Regions from separate parts of the Salinifilum ghardaiensis genome, predicted to be linked through region 2. Evidence: riboswitches for the same ligand, from Rfam matches in the RefSeq annotation. Region 2 holds a riboswitch; the other holds the start of a gene.
What was found. A riboswitch is a leader RNA that binds a small molecule or an ion and turns the genes downstream of it on or off. The one in region 2 is predicted to bind S-adenosylmethionine.

Region 1: another riboswitch for S-adenosylmethionine. It lies ahead of ACVGV0_RS20005 (methionine ABC transporter ATP-binding protein); the one in region 2 lies ahead of thrC (threonine synthase).

What each region holds. Positions count from the first base shown of each region.
Region 1 covers NZ_CM137101.1:4,395,684-4,403,330, reverse strand. The annotation lists gene ACVGV0_RS20015 (transglycosylase family protein) at 1-1,440, shown strand, start outside; gene rsmA (16S rRNA (adenine(1518)-N(6)/adenine(1519)-N(6))-dimethyltransferase RsmA) at 1,676-2,530, shown strand; SAM riboswitch class I at 2,797-2,883, shown strand; gene ACVGV0_RS20005 (methionine ABC transporter ATP-binding protein) at 3,141-4,163, shown strand; gene ACVGV0_RS20000 (methionine ABC transporter permease) at 4,160-4,843, shown strand; gene ACVGV0_RS19995 (MetQ/NlpA family ABC transporter substrate-binding protein) at 4,986-5,792, shown strand; gene ACVGV0_RS19990 (4-(cytidine 5'-diphospho)-2-C-methyl-D-erythritol kinase) at 5,922-6,878, shown strand; gene ACVGV0_RS19985 (ABC-F family ATP-binding cassette domain-containing protein) at 7,051-7,647, shown strand, end outside.
Region 2 covers NZ_CM137101.1:1,184,570-1,192,216, forward strand. The annotation lists gene ACVGV0_RS05310 (ComEC/Rec2 family competence protein) at 1-2,212, shown strand, start outside; gene thrC (threonine synthase) at 2,259-3,527, opposite strand; SAM riboswitch class I at 3,540-3,665, opposite strand; gene holA (DNA polymerase III subunit delta) at 3,767-4,750, shown strand; gene rpsT (30S ribosomal protein S20) at 4,856-5,116, opposite strand; gene ACVGV0_RS05330 (EamA family transporter) at 5,498-6,358, shown strand; gene ACVGV0_RS05335 (VOC family protein) at 6,386-6,775, shown strand; gene lepA (translation elongation factor 4) at 7,046-7,647, shown strand, end outside.

The sequences.
Region 1 (7,647 bases), 1.9 Mb from region 2:
GCCCCGGACCCGGTGCTGTCCACGCAGGACATCCCGGCGATCGGGAGCTTCCCGGACACGATGGAGCGCGCGCTCCGCGGTTTCCCGTCCGATGACTACCCGAGCATTCCGCCGGGCACCCTGGAGATCACCCCGCAGGACGTCTACGAGGCGCTCGGCTCGGACGCCGAGGACCTGCTGGCCACGGCGGACATCGACGTCCACGAGGTCATCCGGCTGATCAACGCCGAGACCACGGTGCTGCCCGCGGTGCCGCTGCCGGTGGTCCCGGACGAGCCGGCGGAGGCCGAGGCGCAGCCGGAAGCGCAGTCCGAAGCCGACCGGGAGGAGGGCGAGGAAGCGCTCACCGCCTGGAAGCGGCGCTTCGTCAAGGGCGCCGTGGCCGCGGTCGTGCTGTCGCTGACCGGTGGCGGCGCTGCCGCGGCTGCGATGGACAAGTCCGTCACGGTCGAGGTGGACGGCAAGGAGCTGTCCGTCAACACCTACGACTCCACGGTCGGCGAGGTCCTCGAGGACGAGGGCATCAACGTGGGGCCGCACGACGCGCTGAGCCCCTCCCCGCAGGCCGAGGTCAACCACGGCGACACCATCACGCTCGACCGCGGCCGCCTGATGAAGGTGTCCGTGGACGGGCAGCAGCGCGAGGAGTGGGTCCGCTCGGCCACCGTCGGCCAGGCGCTGCGGCAGATGGGCGTGTCCGTGCAGGACGCCCAGGTCTCCGCGGACCTCAACCGGGCCGTTCCGCGCGACGGCATGACCGTCAGCGTGCAGACGAGCAAGGACATCACGGTCGTCGACGGCTCCGGCCAGCCGCGTCCGATCACCACGCACGCGGTCACCGTCCAGGACCTGCTCCGCGAGCAGAACCTCGAGCTGGGGCCGCAGGACGAGGTCACGCCCGGCGGCGGCCAGAAGATCACCGACGGCACCGAGGTGCGCATCGACCGCACCGACCGCTCGGTGATCAACGTGCGCCAGCCGATCGAACCGCCGGTGCAGGAGATCGTCGACAACTCCATGCTCAAGGGCGAGGAGCACGTCGAGAACCCCGGCAAGGCCGGGGAGAAGATCCTGGTCACCCGCGTGACCGAGCACAACGGCGACGAGGTCTCCCGGGAGACCATCAACGAGAAGGTCGTCCAGCAGGCCGAGCCCCGCGTGATCCGCGTCGGCGGCAAGGAACCGCCGAACAGCGGTGTGTGGGACAAGCTCGTGCAGTGCGAGGCCGGCGGCAACTGGCAGATCAACAGCGGCAACGGCTACTACGGCGGGCTGCAGTTCGACAAGTCCACGTGGGACGCCTTCGGCGGCGACCAGTACGCCGAGTACCCGCACCAGGCCAGCCGCGAGCAGCAGATCTCCGTCGCCGAGAAGGTGCGCGACTCGCGCGGGGGCTACGGCGCCTGGCCGGCGTGCTCGAGCGAGCTCGGCCTGAGCTGAGTGGCTGCGCGGAATTGGCCGTTGAGGGCGGGTGGATGGGGGTAGCTGGGAGAACCCCCGGCGGGTCGGTCCGCGCACGCGGGCAGGAAGCGGCTTCGCCGCTCGCCTGACGGACCGGTGCGGCGGTGGTGTCTCCGGCCGCGACCGCGGTCTCGGCCGGAAACGCGGGAGAGCGGGTCGGATCCGTCGCGGACGCGTCCGATCGCCGCCGCCCCCGGCCGGTACATTGGTGCGCGTGGACCAGCAGGCGACACTGCTCGGCCCGGCCGATGTGCGCAGGCTGGCCGAGGAGCTCGGGATCCGCCCGACCAAGAAGCTCGGGCAGAACTTCGTGCACGACGCCAACACGGTGCGGCGCATCGTGTCCACCGCCGGTGTGGACGCCGGCGACGTGGTGCTCGAGGTGGGACCGGGACTGGGGTCGCTGACCCTGGGGCTGCTGGACCGGGTCCGCGCGGTCACCGCGGTCGAGGTCGACGCGGCGCTGGCGGGGCGGCTGCCGCGCACGGTCGCCGAGCGCGCCCCGGAGCGCAGCGAGCACCTGCGCACCGTGCAGGCGGACGCGTTGCGCGTGCGCGCGGAGGACTTCCCGGAGAACCCGAGCGCGCTGGTGGCGAACCTGCCGTACAACGTGGCCGTGCCGGTGGTGCTGCACCTGCTCGCGGAACTGCCGAGCGTGCGCAGTGGACTCGTGATGGTGCAGGCCGAGGTCGCCGACCGGCTCGCCGCCAGCCCGGGCGGGCGCGACTACGGCGTGCCGAGCGTGAAAGCCGCGTGGTTCGCCGAAGTGCGGCGCGCCGGTTCCGTTCCGCGCGGCGTGTTCTGGCCGGTGCCGAACGTGGGATCCGGGCTGGTGGCGTTCGAGCGCGTCGATCCGCCCTCGGCGGTGCCGCGCGAGGAGGTGTTCCGCCTCGTCGACCAGGCCTTCGCGCAGCGCCGGAAGACGCTGCGCGCGGCGCTGTCGCCGTGGGCGGGTTCGGCCGGGCGCGCCGAGGAGCTGCTGCGGGCGGCGGGCATCGACCCCGCGGCCCGCGGGGAGCGGCTGCGCGTGGCCGATTTCGCGCGCATCGTGGAGCGCGCCCGCGGCTGACCCCGTTCGGCGGTGCCCGTTCCGAGGTACCCGTTCCGCGGGATCAGCGCGAGGGTGCGAGCACCTCGCGCCCCGGGCCGAACGCGTCCGGAACGGGACTCCGCGGACGAACGCCTCCGGGTTGAACGCGAGCTGTGGCCACCCGAACGCGCGTCGTCGCCACTCGAACGCGTGGGCGCGACATGTCCGATCCGTTTCGTTACGTGGGCCATAACAGCTTGCGCGGGAGCGTGCCAGTAGGGTCTACTATTCGGGAAATCGCGAAGAACCCATCCTGAGCGGCCGAGAGACCTGGCTCGACGACGCCGCAGCAACCACCCCCGGGCAGGTGCTAACGCCAGGAACGATGGAGTTGTGGTGTCCATTTCCCTGCCTGCCAGTCAGCCCGGCCCGACCGGCGGAAGCGCACTCGCCGGACTCGACGCGGCGGAGCGCTCGGAGCGCTGCGTTCCCTCCCCGAGGCTGCTGACGCAACGGCGCGTCATCGATCACGGGCGGCGCACCACGACCGGCTGTCGAACTGGGATGTGATCCCCCAGCCGTCCTCCTTCCCACTCCGCCCCGGGCATTCGTGTGTCCAGGGCCGGTGCGAGCTGATCTGGAGCCGATCGTGATCACTGTTGAGAACCTGACGAAAACCTTCCCGCACAACGGGGAAACCGTGCGTGCCCTGGACAACGTGTCGCTCGAGGTGCCTGCGGGCAGCGTCTGCGGCGTGGTCGGGTCGAGCGGTGCCGGCAAGTCCACGCTCGCCCGGTGCCTCGCGCTGCTGGAGCGCCCCGAGAGCGGCGCCATCCGCGTCGACGGGACCGACCTGCTCTCGCTGCAGGGGCGCGACCTGCGCGCCGCCCGTCGGCAGATCGGCGTTGTGCCGCAAGGGGATTCGCTGCTGCGGCAGCGCACCGCGGCCGGCAACGTCGCCCTGCCGCTGGAGGCGGCGAAGGTGGGCGCACCGCAGCGGCGCAGCCGCGTCGCCGAGCTGCTCGACCTCGTCGGCCTGTCGGACAAGGCCTCGATCTACCCGGACCAGCTCTCCGGCGGGCAGCGGCAGCGCGTGTCGATCGCCCGCGCGCTGGCGGCGAAGCCCTCGGTGCTGCTGGCCGACGAGCCGACCTCCGCGCTGGACCCGGGCACGACCGACTCGGTGCTGACCGTGCTCGACCGCGTCCGCTCCGAACTGGGCGTCACCGTGCTCGTGGTCACCCACGACATGGCGGTGGTGCGCCGCGTCGCCGATGACGTCGCCGTGCTGGAGCAGGGCAGCGTGGTCGAGAACGGCAGGGTGCTGGACCTCGTCACCGAACCGGGCAGCCGGATCGGCACGACCCTGCTGCCGGAGACCGACCAGGCCGACCGCGTCGTCGGCGCCGTCGGCGGGCAGCACGACGTCGTCGCCGAGGTCGTGCTGGTCGGGTTCGCCGCGGTGGGGGCGCTGCTGCCGGAGGCCTCGAGCCGGTTCGACGTGGGATTGGACATCCTCGGCGGCGGACTGACCCGCCTGGGCGACACCCCGGTGGCGAAGTTCCGGATCGGGATCACCGGTGAGCGGTCCGAGTCCGCCCTGAAGTGGATGGTCGAGCGCGACGCGCACGTGCGTCGCAGCCCAGTGAGTGTTGACGGAGTTGCCGCGTGACTGATGTGACCCCCTGGGCCGAGGTGTTCGAACTCCTCGGCCCAGCGACGGTCGAAACCCTGTACATGGTGCTGGTGGCGACCCTGCTCGCAGTGCTCGGCGGGCTACCGCTCGGCGTGCTGCTGCACATGACTTCGCCGGTCGGGCTGAACCCGCGGCCGACGTTGTACAGGGTCCTCGGCGTGATCGTCGACGTGGTCCGCTCGGTGCCGTTCGTGGTGCTGCTGGTCGTGCTGGCGGCGTTCACGCGGCTGCTGGTGGGCACCTCCATCGGCAGCACCGCGGTGATCGTGCCGCTGACCGTGGGAGCCGTGCCGTTCTTCGCGCGGTTGACGCAGAACGCGCTGCGCGAGGTGAACTTCACCGTGGTGGAGGCCGCGGTGACGACCGGGTCGAGCCGGCTGCGCATCGTGTGGACGGTGCTGCTCGGCGAGGCCCGGGCCGCGCTGGTCGGCGCGGTGGGCGTCACCGCCGTGGCGCTGATCGGCTACGCCGCCATGGCCGGCGCGATCGGCGGCGGCGGGCTCGGCACCACCGCGATCCAGGACGGCTACCAGGGCTACGACGACCGGGTGCTCTACAGCTCGGTCGTGGTGCTCGGGGCCCTGGCCTTCGCCATGCAGCTGACCACCGACGCGGTCGCCAAGCTCGTGGACCGGCGCCGCGCCGCCAGCGGGTGACCGCGGGCGGCCGCCGGGGCCCGGTACCGGCCGCTGAGTTGTTTTCCGCAATCCCCTGACGCCTCCCGTCGGGGGCGGGCACCCCGCACGTCCGCGCGACGCGGGGACGGGTGTGCCCTTTTCTGTCCAGAAAGGACTGTTCATGCGTACGCGTTTCGCTGCGTTGCTGGGATCCGCCGTGTTCGCGCTGGCGGCCTGCGGCGGGGGCGGCACCCCCGCGCAGGAGGACCCGCAGGCGCCGCTGAAGATCGGCGCGAGCCCCACCCCGCACGCCGAGGTCCTCGAGTTCGTCAAGGACAACCTCGCCGAGGACGCCGGCCTCGACTTCGAGATCGAGCAGTTCGACGACTACAACCGCCCGAACGACGCGCTGCAGCACGGCGAGCTCGACGCGAACTACTACCAGCACAAGCCGTTCCTGGAGAAGTACGAGTCCGAGCGCGGCGGCGAGTTCTCCTGGGTCACCGACGTGCACAGCGAGCCGCTCGGCGTGCACTCGAAGAAGGTCGACGACCTGCAGGACCTCCAACAGGGCGCGACCGTCACCGTTCCGAACGACCCGGCCAACCAGGCCCGCGCGCTGAAGCTGCTGCAGGCCGAGGGAGTGCTGAAGCTCGAGCCGGGCGCCGGGCAGAACGCCGGCGTCCGCGACGTCGCGGAGAACCCGAAGAACCTCGAGCTGAAGCCGCTGGCCGCCGACCAGCTGCCGCGCACGGTGCAGGACGCCGCCGCGGCCGTGGTCAACGGCAACTACGCGATCAAGGCCGGCCTCGAGGACCCGATCGCGGTGGAGGACGTCAAGAACGACCCGTACGTCAACGGTCTGGTCAGCACCCCGCAGATGAAGGACGACCCGCGGGTGCGCAAGCTCGCCGAGCTGCTGACCTCGCAGCAGGTCAAGGACTTCATCAACGAGAAGTGGGGCGCGGCGGTCGAACCGGCCGCGTGATCGCGGCAGCACACCGCTGCGGGGCCGGGCGCACGCGCCCGGCCCCTCCTCGTGCTCCGCGCGCCGCGCCCTGCCCAGGCGAGTCGACCCTAACCCGGGGGCGGCACGTACGCTTTGAGTGTGCTCTCCGTGGTTCCAACGCCGATCACCGTCCGCGTGCCAGCGAAAGTGAACCTGCACCTGGCCGCGGGAGACGCGCGCCCGGACGGGTACCACGAGCTGGTCACCGTCTTCCAGGCGCTCTCCCTGGTCGACCAGGTCACCGTGGTGACCTCCGAGCAGTCCGGCATCGAGGTGTACGGGGAGGGCGCCGACGTGGTGCCCGCGGACGCGGACAACCTCGCCTGGCGGGCGGTGCGGGTCATGGCCGAGCGCGCCGAGCGGGACCCGGACGAGCCGGGCGTGCGGCTGTCCATCCACAAGGGCATCCCGGTCGCCGGGGGCATGGCCGGCGGCAGCGCCGACGCGGCGGCGACGCTGCTGGCGCTGAACCAGCTGTGGCGGCTCGAACTGGGCCGCGACGAGCTCTCCGATCTCGCCGCCCCGCTCGGCAGCGACGTGCCGTTCGCCCTGCACGGCGGCACCGCGCTCGGCACCGGACGCGGTGAGCGGCTCGTGCCCGTGCTGGCGCGGCACCCGTTCCACTGGGTCATCGCCCTGGACGACGAGGGCATGAGCACCCCCCAGGTGTACGCCGAACTGGACCGGCTGCGGGCGGAGAGCAAACCGCACCGGGTCGGCGACGTGGAACCGCTGCTGGAGGCCCTGGCCTCGGGCGACCCGCGGCAGCTCGCGCTGCTGCTGGGCAACGACCTGCAGTCGGCTGCGGTGTCGCTGCGCCCCGGCCTGCGCCGCACGCTGCGCGCCGGGGTGCAGGCCGGCGCCCTCGCGGGGATCGTGTCCGGCTCCGGCCCGACTTGCGCGTTCCTCTGCCTGGACGGGGACGAGGCGGTCCGCGTGGCCGCCGAGCTCTCCGGGGCCGGCGTGTGCCGCACGGTGCGCGTGGCGCAGGGCCCGGTGCCCGGGGCGCGGATCGTCACCGAGGAGCACACCGACCGGCCGACACCCCCGCAAGTGCACGCGTGAGCCGCCCCACCCCGCGGGATGCCGCGGCGGGGCGGGCAGTGTTGTGCCGGGCGGGCCCGACCGGAAGCCCCGGGGGTGCCCGGAAGTACCGAGGTTCCCGGAAGTCCAGGGGTGCACCGGAGCGCGGGCGCACCCACGAGAACGCGAAGTCGATGGAGCGGTTGAACCCCCGATGGTGAATATCGTCAATCTGGAGGCGGTGCACAAGAGCTACGGCGTGCGCCCGTTGCTCGACGGCGTCTCGCTCGGCGTGAGCTCCGGCGACCGCATCGGGGTCGTGGGGCTCAACGGCGGCGGCAAGACGACGCTGCTCGAGGTGCTGTCCCGGCTCGAGGAGCCCGACGAAGGGCGCGTCAGCCACGCCCGCGACCTGCGCACGGCCGTGGTCACGCAGCGCACCGAACTGCCCGCCGGGTCGACGGTGCGGGACGTGGTCCTCGAACCGCAGGGCTACACGGCCGAGCACGAGTGGGCCGCGGACGCCAACGTCCGCTCCGTGCTCGGCGGTCTCGGCATCACCCGCCTCGGGTTGGAAACCGCCGTGGACAACCTGTCCGGCGGCGAGCGGCGGCGCGTGGCGCTCGCCGCCGCGCTCGTGGCCGACCTCGACCTGATCGTGCTCGACGAGCCCACCAACCACCTCGACGTGGAAGGGGTGCGGTGGCTCGCCGAACACCTGCTCGGCCGGCGCACGTCGCTGATCGTCGTCACCCACGACCGCTGGTTCCTGGACACCGTCTGCAACCGCACGTGGGAGGTCGTCGACGGC
Region 2 (7,647 bases):
GCTCGCCCTCGCGTGGCGGCGGCGCGCCCACCCGGGCGCCAGGGCGGTGCTCGCCGCCGCGCTGCTGGTGGTGGCGGCGGGAGCGTCGATCGGCGTGCGCGCCAGCGCGGTCGAGCACCACCCGCTGCAGGCCGAGCTCGGCACGAGCGCGGAGCTGCACGTCACCCTCACCGACGCTCCCCGTGCGCTGCGCGGCGACTCCTACGGCAACCACCGCCGAGGGGAGCGCGCCCTGGCGCCGGCCCGGCTGCGGGCGGCCGCAGTGGACGGGCGGTTGCGGGAGGTGCGGGGCCGGGTCGTGCTGCTCGTGCCCACCGCGGAGTGGAGCCACCTCGTGGCGGGCCAGCGGGTCGTGCTGCGCGGTGAGCTCCTCCCGCCGCGCCCCGGGGAGCTCACCGCGGCCGCGGTGAGCACGCACTCCGCACCACGGGGCACCGGCCCGGTTCCCGCGGTGCAGCGGGTGGCCGAACACCTGCGGCAGGGCCTGCGTGACACCTCGGAGGAGGTGCTCGGGCCGGCAGCGGCGGGGTTGCTGCCGGGGCTGGTGATCGGTGACGTCGGAGGACTGCCCGAGGAGGTGGAACAGGACTTCGAGACCGCGGGCCTGACCCACCTCGTCGCCGTGTCCGGTTCGAACGTCGCCATCGTCTGCGGCGCGGTGCTGCTGCTGGCACGCCTGGTCGGGTGCGGACCTGTGGTGTGCGCGGGCGTCGCCGCGCTGGCGCTGTGCGGGTTCGTGGTGCTGTGCGGGCCCGAACCGAGCGTGCTGCGGGCCGCCGCGATGGGGGCGATCACGCTGCTCGCGCTGGCGCTCGGGCGGGAGCGCTCCACCCTGCCGGTGCTCGCGGCGAGCGTGCTGGGGCTGCTGCTGCTCGTTCCGCGCCTGGCCGGCGAGGTCGGGTTCGCCCTGTCGGTGGCGGCCACGGCCGCGCTGGTGGTGCTCGCACCGGCCTGGTCGGCCCGGCTGCACGACCGCGGTGTTCCGGTGGGCCTGGCCGAGGCGATCACCGTCCCGGCGGCGGCCCAGCTGGCCACGGCTCCGCTCATCGCCGCCGTCTCCGGCGGGATCAGCCTCGTCGGGGTGCTCGCCAACTTGCTGGCCGGCCCCGCGGTGGCCCCGGCCACCGTGCTCGGCGTGCTCGCCACGGTCACCGCACCGGCCGTGCGGCCAGGAGCTGAGCTGTGCGTGCGACTCGCCGCTCCGGCCCTCGAGTGGATCATCGGGGTGGCCGGGCACGCGGCAGGAGTCCCGGGGGCGCTGCTGCCCTGGCCGGACGGGGTGTTCGGCGGGGTCCTGCTCGCCGGTGCCGCGCTGGTGGCGCTGCTCGCGCTGCGTTTCCGCCGGTTCCGGCGGATCGCCCTCGCGGTCGCGGTGCTCGCGGCCTGCCTCGTCCCGGTGCGGGCCGCGGTGTCGCCGTGGCCGGTCGGCGGGTGGAGCGCCGTCGTGTGCGACGTGGGCCAGGGGGATGCGGTCGTGCTGGCCACCGGACGCCCCGGGGAGGCGGTGCTCGTGGACGCGGGGCCGGACGCGGGCGCGGTGACCGGTTGCCTGCGGCGTCTCGGGGTGGAGCGCGTGCCGCTGCTCGTGCTCAGCCACCTGCACGCCGACCACGTGGGCGGCGTCGGCGGGGTGCTGGCGGAATTCCCCGTCGGTGGCGTCGCCGTCGGCCCCGTGCGCGAACCGGCCTGGGCGATGCGGGAAGTGCGCGGGCACGCGCGGCGGCACGGCGCACCCGTGCTCGGCGCGGAGGCGGGGCGCTCGCTGCGGTGGCCGGGGGTGGCCCTCGACGTGCTCGGGCCGGCCGGCTCGCTCGCGCGGACCTCCGATGAGGAAGCGGCCAACGACGCCTCCGTGGTGCTCCGCGCACGCACCCAGGCGGGCAGCGTGCTGCTGACGGGGGACGTGGAGATCCGCGGTCAGCAGCAGCTGCTGTGGTCGGGCGCGGACCTGCGGGCCGACGTGCTCAAGGTGCCGCACCACGGCTCGCGGACCACCCTGCCGCGGTTCGTCGCAGCGGTCGACCCGCGGGTGGCGGTCATCAGCGTCGGCGCGGACAACGACTACGGGCATCCGCACGGACGCCTGCTGGGCATGCTCGCGCGCGTGCCGGAGGTGCTGCGCACCGACGAGAGCGGCGACGTCGCCGTGCTGCCCGGCCGGCACGGCCCGCGCGCCGCGGCGCGCGGGGACGCGCTGCTGCCGGTCCCGTGACCGGCGCCCCGCCCCGGGAAGTCAGCCGGTGCTGGTCACCCGGGCGTCACAGGCCGAGGGCCTGGTCCACCGCCTCGGTGTTCGGCGCCACCGTCGCCTTCGGCCCCACGTGCTCGGTGACCGCGTCCATGGTCTTCAGCCCGTCACCAGTGATGAGCAGCACCGTCTCCTGGTCCGGGTCGAGCTGGCCGCTGTCGAACATCTTCTTGGCGTTGGCGACGGTCACACCGCCCGCGGTCTCGGCGAAGATGCCCTCGGTCCGCGCGAGCAGGCGGATGCCCTCGACGACCTCCTCGTCGGTGACGTCCTCGATCGCCCCGCCGGTCTTGTGCACCGTGTCCAGCACGTACGGGCCGTCGGCCGGCGCGCCGATGGCCAGCGACCGGGCGATCGTCTCCGGCCGCTGCGGCTGCACCACGTCGGTGCCCTCCTTGAACGCGGTGGACACGGGCGAGCAGCCCGCGGCCTGCGCACCGAAGATGCGCACCGGGCTCGGCTCGACCAGGCCCACCTCGCCGAGCTCGTTGAAGCCCTTGTACACCTTCGTCAGCTGCGAGCCGGAGGCGATCGGCACGACGATCTGCTCCGGCAGCCGCCAGCCCAGCTGCTCGGCGACCTCGAAGGCCAGGGTCTTCGAGCCCTCCGAGTAGTACGGCCGCACGTTGACGTTGACGAACGCCCAGTCCTCGTGCTCCCCGGCCAGCTCGGTCGCCAAGCGGTTCACGTCGTCGTAGTTGCCGTCCACGGCCAGCAGCGAGCCGTCGTAGACCGCGCTCATCATGATCTTGGCCTGTTCCAAGGTCTTCGGGACGAGCACGACCGAGTCCCAGCCCGCGCGGGAGGCCGCCGCGGCGACCGCGTTCGCGAGGTTGCCGGTGGAGGGGCAGGCGAGCACGTTGAACCCGAACTCGCGGGCGGCGGCCAGCGCGACCGCGACCACGCGGTCCTTGAACGAGTGCGTCGGGTTGCCGGTGTCGTCCTTGATCCAGATCTGCTTCACGCCCAGGGCCTTCGCCAGGTTGTCGGCGCGAAGCAGCCTCGTACAGCCGGGTTCCGTGTTCGCGATCTGATCCACGGTGGACGGGACCGGCAGGAGTTTCTTGTAGCGCCAGATCGAGCGCGGTCCGGCTTCGATCTCCTCGCGCGTGATGCGGCCGAAGTCGTAGGCGACTTCGAGCGGGGAGAAGTCCTCGAGGCTGACGAACTCCGGCGCCAGCGGCTGGCGGTGCCCCTCCTCCTTGGACACGAGCTCAGCGGCCTGTCCGAGGTCGAGGGCGGAACGCGAGGGGGTCTGTGCCTGGGCGGCAGCGGTCATGGCGAGGTCCTTTCCTCATCTCTCCCGCGGGCGGGTCGGAGTTGGCACCTTTGTCGTCGGCGGCCCCGCGTCACAGGAATGCCGACACCGGTTGCCGGGGCTTCGTCGGGCCGGTCCCTCTGCCCCTCTGGATGAGCTAGCTATCCGGTTGTGGCGGACACGCTAATGGACCGTCCCGGCATCTCGCCACAGCTGTCCACGGTGCGGAAGATCACCGGGGTCGTGCGAAGATGTGCGGTATGACCTCGCCGAACACGGTCGCCGCCCCGCTGCACCTCGTGGTGGGCGAGGAGGAACTCCTGGTTGAGCGAGCGGTGCGCGCGGCGGTCGCCGCGGCGCGCGCGGCCGACCCGGAGGCGGAGCTGCGCCGGGCGAAGGTGACCGAACTCACCGCCAGCGAGCTCGACGAGATGCTCAGCCCGTCGCTGTTCGCCGACGGGCGCATCCTCGCCGTCGAGGACTGCCAGGACGCCGGCAAGGAGATCGCCGAAGCGTTGCTGACCCACGCCCGCGAACCCGCCGACGGCGTGGTGCTGGTGATCGTGCACAGCGGCGGTGGCCGCGCCAAGCACGCCAAGGACCTGCCCAACCAGCTGAAGAAGCTCGGCGCGGCGGTCACCGAGTGCCCCCGCATCACCAAACCCGCCGACCGCGAGGCGTTCGTCCGCGAGGAGGTCCGCCGCAGCGGCGGCAAGATCGACGCCGACGGGGTCCGCGCGCTCATCGAGGCCGTCGGATCCGACCTGCGCGAGCTGTCCAACGCCGCCACCCAGCTCGTGTCGGACACCGGCGGCACGGTCGACGCCGAGGCCGTGCGCCGCTACCACCAGGGGCGCGCCGAGGTGACCGGGTTCGCCGTGGCGGAGAAGGCCGTCACCGGGGACCGCGGCGGCGCGGTCGAGGCGCTGCGGTGGGCGCTGCAGCTCGGCGTGCCGCACGTGCTCATCGCCGACGCGCTCGCCGACGCGGTGCGCACGATCGGCAAGGTCGCCTCCGCCGGCAAGGGCGGCGACCCGTTCCGGCTGGCCAGCGAGCTGGGCATGCCGCCGTGGAAGGTGAAGAAGGCCCTGGCGCAGTCGCGCGGGTGGAACAGCACCGGGATCACCGACGCGCTCGGCGTGGTCGCGGCGCTCAACGCCGACGTCAAGGGCAGCGCCGCGGACGCGAACTACGCCCTGGAGCGGGCCGTGCTCGACGTCGTCGCCCTGCACGGACGGCGCTGAGCGGCGCCCGCGCAGCGCGGGAGGGCGGCGCGACACGCGAAAGGCCGCCCGCCACCGCGCGGTGCGCGGCGAGGGGCGGCCTCGGCGGTCCCGGAGGGCCGGAAGTCAGAGCTTGTTGATCTGCCGGGCCATCGAGGACTTCTTGTTGGAGGCCTGGTTCTTGTGCAGGACGCCCTTGGTGACAGCGCGGTCCAGCGCACTCCCGGCGGCGCGCTGCAGCTCGATGGCGCGGTTCTTGTCGCCGGCGGCAGCGGCCTCCCGGAACTTGCGGATGGCCGTCTTCACGTAGGACTTCACTGCCTGGTTGCGGCGGCGGTTCTGCTCGTTGGTGCGAATCCGCTTGACCTGGGACTTGATGTTGGCCACTGGTACGCCTTCCTCGTCGCTCGACTGCTCGCGCCGCGCTGTGTACGGCACCGCCCCGGCGCGCTCGCCGACACCGCGGTCGGCGGTGCGCGGAGCGGGTTTCCTCCCCTGCGGAACGCCGCACGGCGCGAGCAATCACGATACCAAGGCTGACCTGCGAGATCGGCGGGCGGGTGCGCGGCGTGCGGGTGATGCCCTGGTTCTCGCGGTGGCGGCGCGGTACCGTGCGCCCCCGGGTGTGCCTAGGGTTCCGCCCGGCCGCGGGTGCCAGCGCCGGGGACCGGTCCGAGCGGTACCGACGACCGCCGTACGGCGGTCGCACAGCTGAAGGGACAAAAGCCTGGAGGCATCCGTCGACGAGGTGTCGGAGGGTGCCCGCCCGTGGGTCTTGCCGCCAGCCTGCTGCTGCTCGCCGCTGCCTTCGCGCACGCGGGGTGGAACCTCTTCGCCAAGCGCGCCGGCGGCGGCGCGGCGTTCGTCTGGCTCGCCGCCGCCTGTTCCGCGGTGCTGTACCTGCCGCTCGGCCTGCTCGTGCTGTGGCGGGAAGGCGCACCCGCCGGAGAGGCGTGGGCGCTCGGCGTCGGCGTCAGCGCGGTGCTCCACCTCGGCTACTACCTGCTGCTGCAGCACGGCTACGGGGTGGCCGACATGTCCGTGGTCTACCCGCTGGCGCGCGGCACCGGACCGCTGCTGGCGGTGCTCGCCGCCGTGCTGCTGCTCGGGGAGCGACCCGGTGCGCAGGGCGTTCTCGGCGGGCTGCTCGTCGTGGCGGGAGTGTTCGTCATCGGCTTCGCCGGCGGGGCCGCGCGGTCGGGAGCCCGCGTCGGCGGTGTGGCGTTCGGCCTGCTCACCGGGGCCCTGATCGCTTCCTACACGGTGTGGGACGCGCACGCGGTGACCGGTCTGGCGCTGTCGCCGCTGCTGTTCGACTGGTCCTCCTCGGTGGTGCGCGCCGCGCTGCTCGGTCCGTACGCGGGGACGCAGCGGGCGCGGGTGCGCGCCATCTGGCGCGAGCACCGGCGCGAGGTGCTCGCGGTGGCGGTGCTCTCGCCGCTGGCCTACGTGCTGGCCCTGTTCGCGATGCGGCTGGCACCGGTGAGCCTGGTGGCACCGGGACGCGAGCTCAGCATCGTCATCGCCGGGCTGCTGGCCTGGCGCGTGCTCGGCGAGCCCCGGCCGGCCCGGCGGTTGACCGGCGCAGCGGTCGTGCTGGTCGGCGCGGTGCTGCTCGGCGTCGCATAGCGGCGGGCTGCGCGGTAGAAACGCGGCATGGAGATTCTCAGCAGCCGGATGCTCCTCCGACCGCTCGACCCGGAGCGCTCCGTCCGCTTCTACCGCGACGTGCTCGGGCTCGCGATCGCCCGCGAGTTCCCGGGCGGCACGGTGTTCTTCCTCGGGCAGGGCTACCTGGAGGTCTCCGGTCGGGGGGAGCAGCCGCCGAGCGGGGACCAGTCGCTGTGGCTGCAGGTGCGCGACCTCGAAGCCGAGATGAGCAGGTTGCGCCCGCAGGTGACCGTGCTGTCCGAGGCCGAGCGCAAGCCCTGGGGCCTGGACGAGGGGTGGATCGCCGATCCGGACGGGCTGCCGATCGTGCTCGTCGAGATCCCCGCCGACCACCCGCTGCGCGTGGACGTGCGGAACCCGCCGAGCGGAGACTGAGCGCGCGCGGTTGGCGCCAGCGTCCGCCGCGGAATCCGATTGCCGGATCCGGCTCCGGCGGGCCCGCGCGCTCGCCTCCGAGCGGTGGTGCCGCGGCCCGGTGGTGACCCTGGCCGCGCGCAGCGCCCTGCGAGCTCGTCTTCCCTGCTCAGCAACACTGTCGCTGTGCAGGGCCGGGGAGCTCGCGCGCTTTCCGGAGTTGGGCTCCGGAGGCGGCCCCCGGCATGGGACGATGGGGCCAACCCGGTATCGACACGCGAGGAACCACGAGTGAGCAGCTTCGCAGACACGACGTTCACGAGTCCGGAGCGCATCCGGAACTTCTGCATCATCGCGCACATCGACCACGGCAAGTCCACGCTGGCCGACCGGATGCTGCAGCTGACCGGAGTGCTGGAGGAGCGCGCCTACCGGGACCAGTACCTGGACCGGATGGACCTCGAGCGGGAGCGCGGCATCACCATCAAGGCGCAGAACGTGCGCCTGCCGTGGAGCGTGCAGGGCCGCGACCACGTGCTGCACCTGATCGACACCCCGGGGCACGTGGACTTCAGCTACGAGGTCAGCCGCTCGTTGGCCGCCTGCGAGGGCGCGATCCTGCTGGTGGACGCCTCCCAGGGCATCGAGGCGCAGACGCTGGCGAACCTGTACCTCGCGATGGAGCACGACCTCGAGATCGTGCCGGTGCTGAACAAGATCGACCTGCCGGCCGCCGAACCGGAGAAGTACGCCAACGAGCTCGCGCACATCATCGGCTGCGACCCGGGGGACGTGCTGCACGTGTCGGCCAAGACCGGCGACGGCGTGGACTCGGTGCTCGACGCGGTGGTCGGCCGGATGCCGGCGCCGGAGGGCGAGGTCGACGCGCCGCC